DNA from 3 places in the Bacillus paranthracis genome. Region 1 is predicted to be linked to each of the others. Evidence: riboswitches for the same ligand, from Rfam matches in the RefSeq annotation. Region 1 holds a riboswitch; each other region holds the start of a gene.

What was found. Region 1 has a riboswitch for S-adenosylmethionine ahead of NLJ82_RS01825 (methionine ABC transporter ATP-binding protein). Riboswitches for the same ligand answer to the same signal wherever they lie in the genome.
Region 2: linked by a shared signal. The riboswitch ahead of NLJ82_RS20690 (bifunctional homocysteine S-methyltransferase/methylenetetrahydrofolate reductase) and the one ahead of NLJ82_RS01825 (methionine ABC transporter ATP-binding protein) in region 1 are both predicted to bind S-adenosylmethionine.
Region 3: linked by a shared signal. The riboswitch ahead of NLJ82_RS01045 (MetQ/NlpA family ABC transporter substrate-binding protein) and the one ahead of NLJ82_RS01825 (methionine ABC transporter ATP-binding protein) in region 1 are both predicted to bind S-adenosylmethionine.

Annotation. Positions count from the first base shown of each region.
Region 1 covers NZ_CP101135.1:337,422-341,702, forward strand. The annotation lists gene pruA (L-glutamate gamma-semialdehyde dehydrogenase) at 1-650, shown strand, start outside; gene NLJ82_RS01815 (hypothetical protein) at 837-986, shown strand; gene NLJ82_RS01820 (cysteine hydrolase family protein) at 1,218-1,781, opposite strand; SAM riboswitch class I at 2,024-2,130, shown strand; gene NLJ82_RS01825 (methionine ABC transporter ATP-binding protein) at 2,254-3,273, shown strand; gene NLJ82_RS01830 (methionine ABC transporter permease) at 3,263-3,928, shown strand; gene NLJ82_RS01835 (MetQ/NlpA family ABC transporter substrate-binding protein) at 3,950-4,281, shown strand, end outside.
Region 2 covers NZ_CP101135.1:3,996,932-4,001,212, forward strand. The annotation lists gene NLJ82_RS20690 (bifunctional homocysteine S-methyltransferase/methylenetetrahydrofolate reductase) at 1-1,782, opposite strand, end outside; SAM riboswitch class I at 1,854-1,963, opposite strand; SAM riboswitch class I at 2,167-2,276, shown strand; gene metI (cystathionine gamma-synthase/O-acetylhomoserine thiolyase) at 2,370-3,482, shown strand; gene metC (cystathionine beta-lyase) at 3,479-4,281, shown strand, end outside.
Region 3 covers NZ_CP101135.1:180,040-184,320, reverse strand. The annotation lists gene NLJ82_RS01055 (DUF6612 family protein) at 1-554, opposite strand, end outside; gene NLJ82_RS01050 (NAD(P)-dependent alcohol dehydrogenase) at 701-1,609, shown strand; SAM riboswitch class I at 1,691-1,805, shown strand; gene NLJ82_RS01045 (MetQ/NlpA family ABC transporter substrate-binding protein) at 1,892-2,704, shown strand; gene NLJ82_RS01040 (methionine ABC transporter ATP-binding protein) at 2,717-3,757, shown strand; gene NLJ82_RS01035 (methionine ABC transporter permease) at 3,732-4,281, shown strand, end outside.

The sequences.
Region 1 (4,281 bases):
ATCTTGAATTAGCAGCTAAATCTATCGTTGCATCAGCATTCGGATTCTCAGGACAAAAATGTTCTGCATGTTCTCGTGCAGTAATCCACGAAGATGTATACGATCACGTATTAAATCGTGCTGTTGAATTAACGAAAGAATTAACAGTTGCTAACCCAGCTGTATTAGGTACAAACATGGGTCCTGTTAATGACCAAGCTGCATTTGATAAAGTAATGAGCTATGTTGCAATTGGTAAAGAAGAAGGTAGAATTTTAGCAGGTGGCGAAGGAGACGATTCTAAAGGCTGGTTCATCCAACCAACAATCGTTGCTGACGTTGCAGAAGATGCTCGCTTAATGAAAGAAGAAATCTTCGGACCAGTAGTAGCATTCTGTAAAGCAAAAGACTTTGACCATGCACTTGCAATTGCAAACAATACAGAATACGGTTTAACAGGAGCAGTTATCTCTAACAACCGTGATCATATTGAAAAAGCACGTGAAGACTTCCACGTAGGTAACTTATACTTCAACCGTGGATGTACTGGTGCAATCGTAGGATACCAACCATTCGGTGGCTTTAACATGTCTGGTACAGACTCTAAAGCTGGTGGTCCTGACTACTTAGCGCTTCACATGCAAGCAAAAACTACTTCTGAAACTTTATAAGAAATAGTAGAAGAGATCTTCGCAGTCTGCGAAGATCTCTTTTTTTTGAAAAAATTTTTATATGTGGATTAACATAGTAATCAGTAGAAAAACTAATAAAGTAATAAGGTTTACTTCAGCAAAATGAGGTATATTTATATTTGCTGAATAGATTCTCTTTAAAGATAAGAAAAGTAGGTGAACAAAGTGGGAAAATATCAATTGGATTACAAAGGCCAGGTAGCTGTCGCAAAGTTTCATGAAAAACAGACGCCTGTCAAATTTGATAAAAAGCAGCAAATTGAAAAATTGCGTGCGGAGTATTTGAAAAAGAAACAAAAACAAACAGATAAATAATAGGAGAAACTAGTTAATTTGAATCAAAAAACACTTACCATATATTACTACTTGGTAAGTGGAACTAGCTAAACCCTATTAATACCGGGATAAACATGTAAATAGAAATAAAACAACGAGAAAAGTTGACTTATTAGTCACATTTTTTTGTATTCATTTTAAGGATTTCCTGTATAATACAATTTGAAAGAAAATCTATGGTTTGACAAGAAACACTCTTTTCGGTTTTGCTCACTGAAGAGAGTGTTTTTTTGTAGCTAAAAACTCCTCTGTACTCATTACATTTGCATATACGCCATTTAAACTAGCTAAAATTGTATTATGAATATAAACAGCGGGTATCGTAGCATTCTTAAAAGAAAGATCTTTTGTCGCACAAGCATCATGTATAACAGTACATTGCAAGCCGAAATCAAAGGCAGCCCTTACGGTAGCATCAATACACATATGAGTCATCATCCCGCATATGACGAGGTGCTCAATATTTAAACGTTGTAATTGCTCTAGAAGATCGGTTTCGCGAAAACTATTTGGATAATGTTTGAGTATAACGGTTTCTTCTTTAAGTGGGCGCACGCTTTCATGAATATGTACACCTTCTGTATTGGGTAGGAAAAAAGTAGCGTCCTCTTTTATTGCTACATGTTGGATATGAAAAATAGGTTCGTTTTTCTTTCTAAAGAGCTGTAGTAGCCGACGGGCATATGCGCTTGCTTCGACTGGATTACGTAATTCCATTTTGCCGTGTGGAAAATAATCATTTTGAATATCAATGAGTAAAAGAGCTGTTTTCATATATTTATCTTCCTCCGATTTCATATTCAAATAATGGTATTCAATTAGTAGAGAAGATTATCCTTTTAAAAAATATGCAAGAGGAGAATTTTACATAACTTTAAATATTACTATTTTTTCTTGAATTTTTCATCTGAAAATTTTAATAAAGAAATAATTAATATTTTTCTAAAAAATGTATTGACTCTTATTATTCTGAGTTCTATAATGAGAATTAATTAAACGACAATTAAATCGATACATTCTTATCCAGAGAGGTGGAGGGACTGGCCCTACGATACCTCAGCAACGGGTTTTTTTAATACCGTGCTAACTCCAGCAAGTCTATGAAAGGCTTGGAAGATGAGAAGATGTGAACGAGTACATATAAGTGCTCTCCTTCTTATCTTTATGGTTGATAAGAAGGAGAGCACTTTTTATTTTACCTCGAGAGCTCTGCTTCAAGTTTTTACAGCATATAGGAGGGGGAAAAATGATTTCTTTTAATAATGTAAGTAAAGTATATGAATCAGGTGGGCAATCTGTTCATGCGGTGGAGGATGTAACGTTATCAGTTGAGAAAGGCGAAATTTTTGGCATTATCGGTTTTAGTGGCGCTGGAAAGAGTACATTATTACGCCTAGTAAACATGTTAGAGAGACCAACGGCAGGAACGATTTCAATAGATGATAAAGATATTACATCATTGTCGACGAAAGAATTACGGAAGCTAAGACAAAGAATCGGGATGATTTTTCAAAGCTTTAATTTATTTAATTCAAGAACAGTGTTTGGGAATATTGCTTATCCATTAAAGTTAGCGAAAGTACCAAAGAATGAGATAAAAGAAAGAGTAAATGAATTGCTGAAGTTTGTAGGGTTAGAAGATAAAGCAAACAATTATCCAGAGCAGCTATCAGGCGGACAAAAGCAACGTGTTGGTATTGCTAGAGCACTTGCAACATCACCAGATATTCTTATATGTGATGAGGCAACATCAGCTTTAGATCCAGAAACAACGACAGAAATTCTAAACTTATTAAAGAAAGTAAATCGAGAATATAATTTAACAATTCTTCTTATTACACATGAAATGCATGTTGTGAAAGAAATTTGTCACCGTGTAGCTGTAATGGAGAAAGGAAAAGTTATTGAAGAAGGAAAACTGTTTGATGTTTTCACACAACCAAAAACAAAGACGACTCAAAACTTTGTACGTTCTGTTATTAATGATCATTTACCGGAAAGTGTTTTAGCAAAAATTCAAAATGGTGGTCAGATTTATCGTCTAACATTTACTGGTGAGGAGACAGGACAGCCAGTACTATCATATATCGCAAAAAACTATAATGTCGATGTAAATGTACTGTACGGAAATATTATTGAACTTCAAAATGTGTTATTTGGAAATCTTCTTGTAGAATTGCAAGGTGAACAGAGGGAAATTCAAAAAGCATTACAACATCTAAGACTGCAAGTGCAGCTGAAGGAGGTAGAAGCTCATGCGAGTTGATTGGAGTATATTTTGGCCGCGCATATTAGATGCGACGGGGGATACCCTCTTAATGGTAATTGTAACCCTTATATTCGCTACAATTCTTGGTATACCTCTAGGTTTACTTTTATATGTAACGAGAAAAGGAAACTTTTTAGAAAATAAATGGGTCTTTTCTATTCTTAATATTATCATTAATACAATTCGTCCAATTCCATTCATCATATTCTTAGTAGCTTTAAGCCCGCTAACAAGAAGTGTTATCGGAACGACAATTGGAACGGCGGCAGCAATTTTCCCAATGACGTTAGTTGCATCAATCGGTATTGCTAGAATGGTTGAAACAAATCTTGTTTCTGTTCCGAAAGGGGTAATCGAAGCAGCGCAAGCGATGGGTGCTTCACCAATTAGAATTGTTTTTGAAATCCTTGTACCAGAAGCGTTAGCGCCATTAATTTTAGGTGTTACATTTATGACAGTTGGTTTAATTGAATTTTCTGCGGTTGCGGGGCTTGTCGGTGGCGGCGGTCTTGGTGATTTAGCAATGACATATGGTTATCAACGTTTTGATACATCAGTTATGTTCGTAACGGTCGTTTTACTTATCATTCTTGTACAGTTAGCTCAAAACTTAGGAAACTACTTTGCGAAAGTCTTTTTACGCAGATCATAAAAAGGAAGTGGGGAAAAGGAAATGAAGAAAATTTTAGCATTTGCATTATCAGCAATTGTAGGAATTTCGGCGTTAAGTGGCTGCTCGGATGCAGGAACAAAAGAGAAAACAGTTCGCATTGGTGTAACTGGAACGGATGGAAACGCTTGGGAAATTGTAAAGGAAAAAGCTGAAAAAGAAGGAATTAAAGTTAAACTGGTTGAGTTCTCTGATTACACAACGCCAAATAAAGCGTTAGCTGATGGAGATATTGAATTAAATTCATTCCAGCATATTGCATTCTTAGAGCAATTTAAAAAGGAGCATAAGCTAGATATTACAGCTGTTGGTACAACGCAAATTGCACCAATGGG
Region 2 (4,281 bases), 1.6 Mb from region 1:
ATGTTCTGTAATTTCATATTTTAAAAATGGTGTAATAAGATAAATGCCGTTAAAGTATTTCATCGCCGCATCGATTAATTCTTGAGAAATACGAATCCCTTCCTCAATTGCTGCCTCTTTCGTTTCATGTCCATCCATTCTCTCTCTTACTGCTTCAGGTAAAGTAATACCTGGCACCTCAAAATGAAGAAAATCTGCATTCCGTTTACTTATTAATGGCATAATCCCAATAAAAATAGGTTGTTCTAAATGCTTTGTCGCTTCATACACTTCTTCAATTAACGCGATATCATAGATTGGCTGCGTTAAGAAATATTCTGCTCCAGCATCTATTTTCCGTTCCATTCGCTTAACCGCTGCTTTTAAATGTCTTACATGCGGGTTAAATGCACCGCCCACAGAAAACCTTGTTGCCGGTCCAATGGATTTCCCTAAAACGGAACGCCCATCGTTCATTTCTTTAATCATTTTAATGAGCTCGATAGAGGACAAATCATATACAGAAGTGGCACCTGGAAAATCACCAACGCGCGCTGGATCTCCAGTTAAAGCTAACACTTCTTCCATGCCTAACGCTGATAATCCTAGTAAATGAGATTGTAGTCCGATGACGTTATGGTCTCTACATGTTAAGTGCGTCAATACCGGAATATCATGCTTCGTTAATAATGCTCCCATTGCCATATTCGAGATACGGGGCGATGCTAATGAATTATCTGCTAGAGTAATAGCATCTGCTCCAGCTCTTTTCAATGCTCTTGCGCCTTCAAAAAACCGCTGCGTATCTAACGTTTTTGGTGGATCTAATTCCACTACTACGGTCGTTTGTTTTTTTGCTTTCTCTGCTAAAGTGACATGAGCTTTTGAACGTTTCTCATGTGTATGAACTACTTTCGGTCTTTGAACCGTATCCTTTTCTATTACAGGCGTAACATTTAGAGTAGCACGTTTCATACTTTCAATATGCTCTGGAGTCGTGCCACAACAACCGCCCAATAACCGAATACCTTGCTCAATAAATTTCGGTGTCATCGCTTCAAAATAAGCTGGACTTCCCTCATATACGTATCGTCCCTCTACATAATTTGGGAGACCTGCATTTGGATATGCTGACAAGTAACCATTTTTCGGAATCGATATCATTTTAAAAGCTTCCGTCATATGAAGTGGCCCTAGTTGGCAGTTCAATCCAACAACATTTGCACCGTAATCTAAAAGTTGTTTTAATATTTCATTTACATCATTTCCATTTTGAGTCGTACCCGCCTCATGTAACGCCAATTGCGCTACAATTGGAATATTTGTTTCTTTTCGTAACACCTGGACAGCATGAAGTAATTCAAACTCATCATAAAAAGTCTCTAATAGCAGTCCATCAACCTGTTCTTCTAATAATGCACTTGCCTGTTCCAGTAACATAAATTCTCGCTCCATATCAGTTGTCGTAACCGCCCCGATATGTTTCATACCACCAATTGTGCCTAAAATTGCATTTCTGTCTGTAACAGATGCTTTCGCCAATTTTACTGCCGCTCTATTAATTTCAGTAACTTGATTTTCTAATCCATACATACGTAATTTCGCTTCATTTGCTCCGTACGTATTTGTTTGAATCACATCTGCCCCAGCCGCTACATATTGCTTATGAATCGATATAATTAAATCTGGATCAGATATATTCAATTCTTCAAAACTACTTTGCAAACCATGTGAATGTAATAACGTCCCAACCGCACCATCACCTATTACAATTCCTTTTGATAATAAATCTAGTAATTTCACAAATCTCCCTCATTTCTATCAATATAAAAACCCCCCTCTTCACTTTGAAGAGGGGGACATAATCGATCCTCCTCTTATTATGCAAAACATTCGTTTTGCAGGTATTAGCACCGTTTCAAACATTTCGTTTGAAGGTTGCCGGGTTTCACAGGGCCTTTCCCTCCACCGCTCTCAATAAGAGTTTGTCTTTATTATTTTATTTATGTAGCTAAAAGGAAATGCGTTCCCCTTTTAACAATGTTTGTTAATTTTTTTATAAATTTAGCACGCACAAATACAAAAGTCAATGACACTTGCGGAAAAATAAAAATTATTTAAAATAAAGTTGCAATTCAATTATCTTTTGTTGTAAAGTTAAAAACATAATAAAATTTCATACGAACATTCTTATCTAGAGAGGTAGAGGGACTGGCCCTATGACGCCTCAGCAACCATTAACATTTGTTAATAAGGTGCTAATTCCAGCAAATTGTGAAAGATTTGACAGATGAGAAGAAGACTCTATTCAAACCGAAAGCCTTCTTCTTAGAAGGCTTTTTTATTTTATATTCAACTAATGGTTCAATTTAAAAAGGAGGAATTTTCACATGTCAACTATCGAAACAAAATTAGCGCAAATCGGAAACCGGAGTGAAACTACAACAGGAACTGTTAATCCACCTGTTTATTTTTCAACTGCTTATCGTCACGAAGGAATCGGTAAATCTACTGGATTTGATTATTCACGAACTGGAAATCCAACGCGCGGCCTATTAGAACAGGCAATCGCAGACTTAGAGTGCGGCGAACAAGGTTATGCCTGTAGTTCAGGGATGGCAGCCGTTCTTCTTGTCCTTTCCCTATTCCGCTCTGGAGACGAACTTATTGTTTCTGAAGATTTATACGGTGGCACTTATCGATTATTTTCTGAGCACGAAAAAAAGTGGAACGTTCGATGTAGATACGTAAATACACAATCTATTAAACAAATTGAGCAAGCCATCACAACGAAAACGAAGGCTATTTTCATAGAAACTCCAACTAATCCATTAATGCAAGTTACCGATATTGCCGCTGTTGCAACTGTAGCGAAAAGACACGGACTACTTCTTATTGTAGACAACACATTCTACACACCTTATATACAGCAGCCATTAACAGAAGGTGCCGATATCGTACTTCATAGTGCAACGAAATATTTAGGTGGTCATAACGATGTACTAAGCGGACTTGTCGTTGCAAAAGGAAAGGAACTTTGTGAGGAAATCGCTCATTATCATAATGCCTCTGGTGCGGTCTTAAGTCCATTTGACTCATGGCTATTAATCCGTGGTATGAAAACGTTAGCGCTTCGCATGAGACAACATGAAGAAAATGCAAAAGCAGTTGTTGCTTATTTAAATAATGAGGATGGGGTAACAGATGTATTTTATCCTGGAAGAGGCGGCATGATCTCGTTTCGTCTGAAAGATGAAACATGGATTAATCCATTCTTACAATCTTTATCCTTAATTACATTTGCCGAAAGTCTCGGTGGTGTTGAAAGTTTAATGACATATCCAGCAACACAAACACACGCTGATATTCCTGAAGAAATTAGAACAGCAAACGGTGTATGTAATCGTCTTCTTCGATTTTCCGTTGGTATTGAAAATAGTAACGATTTAATTCAAGACTTACAGCAAGCCATTAAACTTGTAAAAGAAGGTGTAAGAATATGAGTTATTCTATAGATACACTCTTACTGCACAACCAATATAAACATGACTCGCAAACAGGAGCTGTTAACGTTCCCATCTATAACACATCAACATTTCACCAATTTGATGTAGATACGTTCGGGAAATATGACTATAGCAGGTCAGGCAATCCAACTCGTGAAGCTCTTGAAGACATCATTGCTTTATTAGAAGGCGGAACAAAAGGATTTGCCTTCGCATCAGGAATTGCAGCGATTTCTACTGCATTCCTCCTCCTTTCACAAGGTGATCACGTACTCATTTCAGAAGACGTATACGGAGGAACTTATCGAATGATAACTGAAGTTCTCTCCCGTTACGGTGTTTCACATACATTTGTTGATATGACCAATTTAGAAGAAATAAAGCAAAACATTAAGCCAAATACAAAACTCTTTTATGTAGAAACACCTTCCAATCCACTTTTAAAAGTGACAGATATTCGTGCTGTTTCTAAACTTGCAAAATCTATTGGCGCCCTTACTTTTGTTGATAATACATTTTTGACACCACTATTCCAGAAACCACTTGACCTTGGCGCTGATGTCGTTCTTCATAGTGCCACAAAATTCATTGCCGGTCATAGTGATGTTACTGCCGGATTAGCAGTTGTAAAAGATACCGATCTCGCTCAAAAACTTGGCTTTTTACAAAATTCATTCGGCGCTATTCTAGGCCCGCAAGATTGTTCTCTCGTACTTCGTGGTCTAAAAACATTGCATGTACGTCTTGAGCATTCAGCTGCTAATGCCAATAAAATTGCACACTATTTACAAGAGCA
Region 3 (4,281 bases), 160 kb from region 1:
TCCATGCTAGTTAACATACTTTCTGTTTCTTGCCCTTTTAATGTAAATTTCAGTTTATATTTATCTCCGCTTTTCTCCAGCTTCATTTTATCTAAAACTACTTCCGGTACTTCTAATTTATCTATAATATCTTGAGTCGCTTTCATTCCACCAGCGTTTAATTGCTCCTCTGGTACGGTTATAACTTCTCCTGTATTAGGGTTTTTTACCTCACCAGCAACTTTACCATCCACAGTATACACTACAACATCTGTACCGGAAATATTCATTTCAGAACGAGAATTCTTTGTCTTTGGCTCTAATTGCATCTTAGCCTTTAATATATCCATCTCTGTTCCCTCAGCTTTTACCCCTACACCATATGTCATCGTTACATGTTCTTCATTTTTAAAAGCTTCATTCGTTTTCTTGAAAACATCTTTCGCCGTTAATTCCTTTTCTTTTTGAACGGATTCTTTTTTCGGCTCATCCGTCTTTGCTGTTTTCTCATTACTACATCCTACCCCTAGACTGATTGCAAGCACTAAACTTGAAATAAAAATAATTTTTTTCATAATTCCGCCCCCCTTTCCCAAAATAATATCATCTCTTTTCCTATGAAATCTATATAAATTTCAATCTATATTCGCTATATAGCGACATGTTTAATGAAGAGTTTAAATATGATGTAAATAACGACAACTCATTTCAGGAGGTCATTATGAAGGCGATCATTTGCACACAGTATGGACCACCTAACGTTCTTCAGCTTCAAAATATAGAGAAACCTATACCTAAAAAGAACGAAGTATTAGTCAAGATTCACGCAACGAGTGTAACGACTGGAGATTGTAGAATACGTGGGTTTAATAGCCCTCTCTTATTTTGGATTCCTATGCGAATCATATTAGGTTTTAGAAAACCGAGAAAGCCTATACTCGGTGTAGAGTTATCCGGCGAAATCGAAGAAATAGGAACAGATGTAACTCAATTTAAAAAAGGAGATCAAATTTTTGCATTAACAGAGCTTAATGTCGGTGGTTATGCAGAATATACATGTGTACATGAAAGTGGATTAGTAGCATTAAAACCTACCAATGTAACGTATGAGGAAGCAGCAGTTATTCCCTTTGGCGCAACTTCGGCACTACACTTCCTAAGAAAGGCCCGTATAAAAAGGGGGCAACAAGTACTAATATATGGCGCATCTGGATCAGTAGGAACAGCTGCCGTACAACTTGCTAAATATTTCGGCGCAACCGTTACAGCTGTTTGTAGTCATTCAAATTTTGAACTCGTGCAATCTTTAGGGGCCGACAAAGTAATCGATTATACGAAAGAAGATTTTACTAAGCAGGGGGAATACTATGATGTTATATTTGATGCAGTTGGAAAATATAAAAAATCCCTTTGTAAACAAGTATTAACACCTAATGGAATATATGTATCTGTTAATGGAATGATGGCAAAGGTAAGTAAAGAAGATATGTTTCTACTAAAAAAACTAACTGAAACAGAAAATTTAAAGCCTGTTATTGATAGAACTTACCGATTAGAAGAAATTGCTGAAGCTCATATATATGTAGAAAAAGGGCATAAAAAGGGGAACGTTTCGATTACCTTAAAATAAAATATATTCAGAAAATAACATTGACAATTCTTTTTGTAAGATTTACTATTAATACCATATTAAAAAAACTACATACACATACTCTTATCAAGAGTGGCGGAGGGACTGGCCCGATGATGCCCGGCAACCGAGCTTATAACGTATAAGCTAAGGTGCTAATTCCTGCAAAACGAGTTCTCGTTTTGGAAGATAAGAGAGGAATCTATTTTGTCTATTCGGCACCTCTCTTATTTTTGAGAGGTGCTTTTTATTTTGGAACGTATATTTAAGGGGGAATTATAGATGAAGAAAGTATTATTAAGCATTGTAAGTGGGGCTGTATTATTATTAAGCGCATGTAGCGGGAGTTCAGATAAAGAAGTAAAAGCGTTAGATGAGAAAAAGATTACTGTCGGTGTAACAGGAGGGCCACATGAACAAATTTTTGAAAAGGTAAAAGAAGTAGCAGCGAAAGACGGTCTCGAAATTGATATAAAAGTATTTAATGATTATGTAGCACCGAACGTATCCCTCGATGAAAAAAGCCTTGATGTAAATAGCTATCAAACAAAATCATATTTAGACGTATTTAAAGCTGAACGTAATATGAAATTAACTGAAGTATTTTCAACAGTAACATTCCCTATGGGCGTATATTCAAAAAGCTTAAAGGATGTAAAAGAATTAAAAGAGGGCGATGCAATTGCTGTACCAAATGATCCAACGAATGAACTTCGAGCTTTAAAACTATTTGAAAAAGCAGGGGTTTTAAAAGTGGATCCAAAAGCGACAGAAAAAGCGACTGCAAAAGATGTAATTGAAAATCCAAAAAATTTAAAGATCGTTGAATTAGAGGCATCTCAATTACCAACACAACTAAGTGAAGTGAAAGCAGCTGCCATTAATACAAACTTTGCATTAGGTGCAAAATTAAGCCCTGCGAAAGATTCTATCTTCCGCGAAGGAAAAGATTCACCATATGTAAACTGGGTCGTTGTTCGTACTGAAAATAAAGATGATGCTGTTGTAAATAAATTAAAGAAAGCTTATCAATCTAAAGAAGTAAAAGAATTTATCGATAAAAAATTTGATGGTTCTGTTTTACCGTCTTGGTAGGAGCTGACAATAATGATTGAATTAAAAAATGTATCCAAAGTATTTACAACAAAAAAGGGGAATGTGGAAGCTCTTAAGTCTACTTCCCTCCAAGTAAAAAAGGGCGAAGTATTTGGAATCATTGGATATAGCGGCGCTGGCAAAAGTACATTAATTCGCTGTGTAAATTTATTAGAAAAACCAACAACAGGAAATATTATTGTAAACGAGCAAGATTTAACAACACTGTCTACAAAAGAACTAGCAAAAGCGAGACAAAAAATCGGGATGATTTTTCAAGGGTTCAATTTACTTAAAACCGTTACCGTCTATGAAAATATCGCACTACCTTTACGCCTTGCTGGCATTCCAAAAGTAGAAATTGAAAAAAGGGTAGAAAAGTATTTACGTATTGTCGATCTCTTTAATCGAAAAGACGCCTATCCAAGTGAACTTTCTGGTGGCCAGAAACAACGTGTAGCCATCGCGCGTGCACTATCACATGAACCGGAAGTGTTATTAAGTGATGAAGCAACGAGCGCTTTAGATCCAGAAACAACTGATTCTATTCTTGACCTATTATTAAAGATTAATGAGGAAATCGGGATTACAATTTTATTAATTACACATGAAATGAATGTCATCCAGCGTATATGCGACCGAGTTGCTGTTATGGAACATGGAGCAGTAGTTGAAAGCGGAACTGTGAAAGATATTTTTACAAACCCACAACATGTAACAACGAAGAAATTTGTAAATAGCGCATTTGCAGCGAAAATTCCAGAAGAGGTACAAAAAGAACTTCAAACTACTGGTGAAATTGTAACTCTTTCTTTTATAGGAAATTCTTCAGGAGAACCAGCATTAGCTGTCGCTACAAAACGATTCCAAGTATATCCGAATATTTTATCCGGTAATATTACTCAATTAAAACATGAAGCATACGGGAAACTTATCATCCATATGCAAGGGGAACAAAATGAAATCAACCGTGCTTTATCATTTTTACAAGAACAGGGAATCATCGTAGAAGGAGGTAGAACAGACCATGGAAAACAAGTCCTTTTTGGATGAATGGGGTAAAGTTATATGGGAGGCGACCATACAAACTTTTCAAATGACATCTATTTCATTACTCATCTCGATCCTTATTGCACTGCCACTTGGTGTCACACTTGTTTTAACGAGACCTGGTGGACAGCGAGAAAACAAAATCATTTATCCAATTCTTAATACAATTATTAATATCATTCGCTCTCTTCCATTTATCATCCTATTATTCTTCATTCTACCTTTTACAAAATTTCTAATGGGAACATCCATTGGTGTACAAGGTGTTATCGTACCGCTTGTCGTCTTCACTGCTCCCTATATCGCAAGATTGATGGAGACCGCATTATTAGAAGTCGATCGTGGTGTGATTGAAGCTTACCAAGCGATGGGCGTTTCTACTATAAAAATTATTTGGCACGTCATGGTGAAAGAAGCTCGTCCCTCCCTTGTACTTGGATTAACAATTGCAACGATTGGCTTAATCGGCGCAACAGCAATGGCTGGTCTTGTAGGCGCTGGTGGGCTAGGGGATTTAGCATATCGAT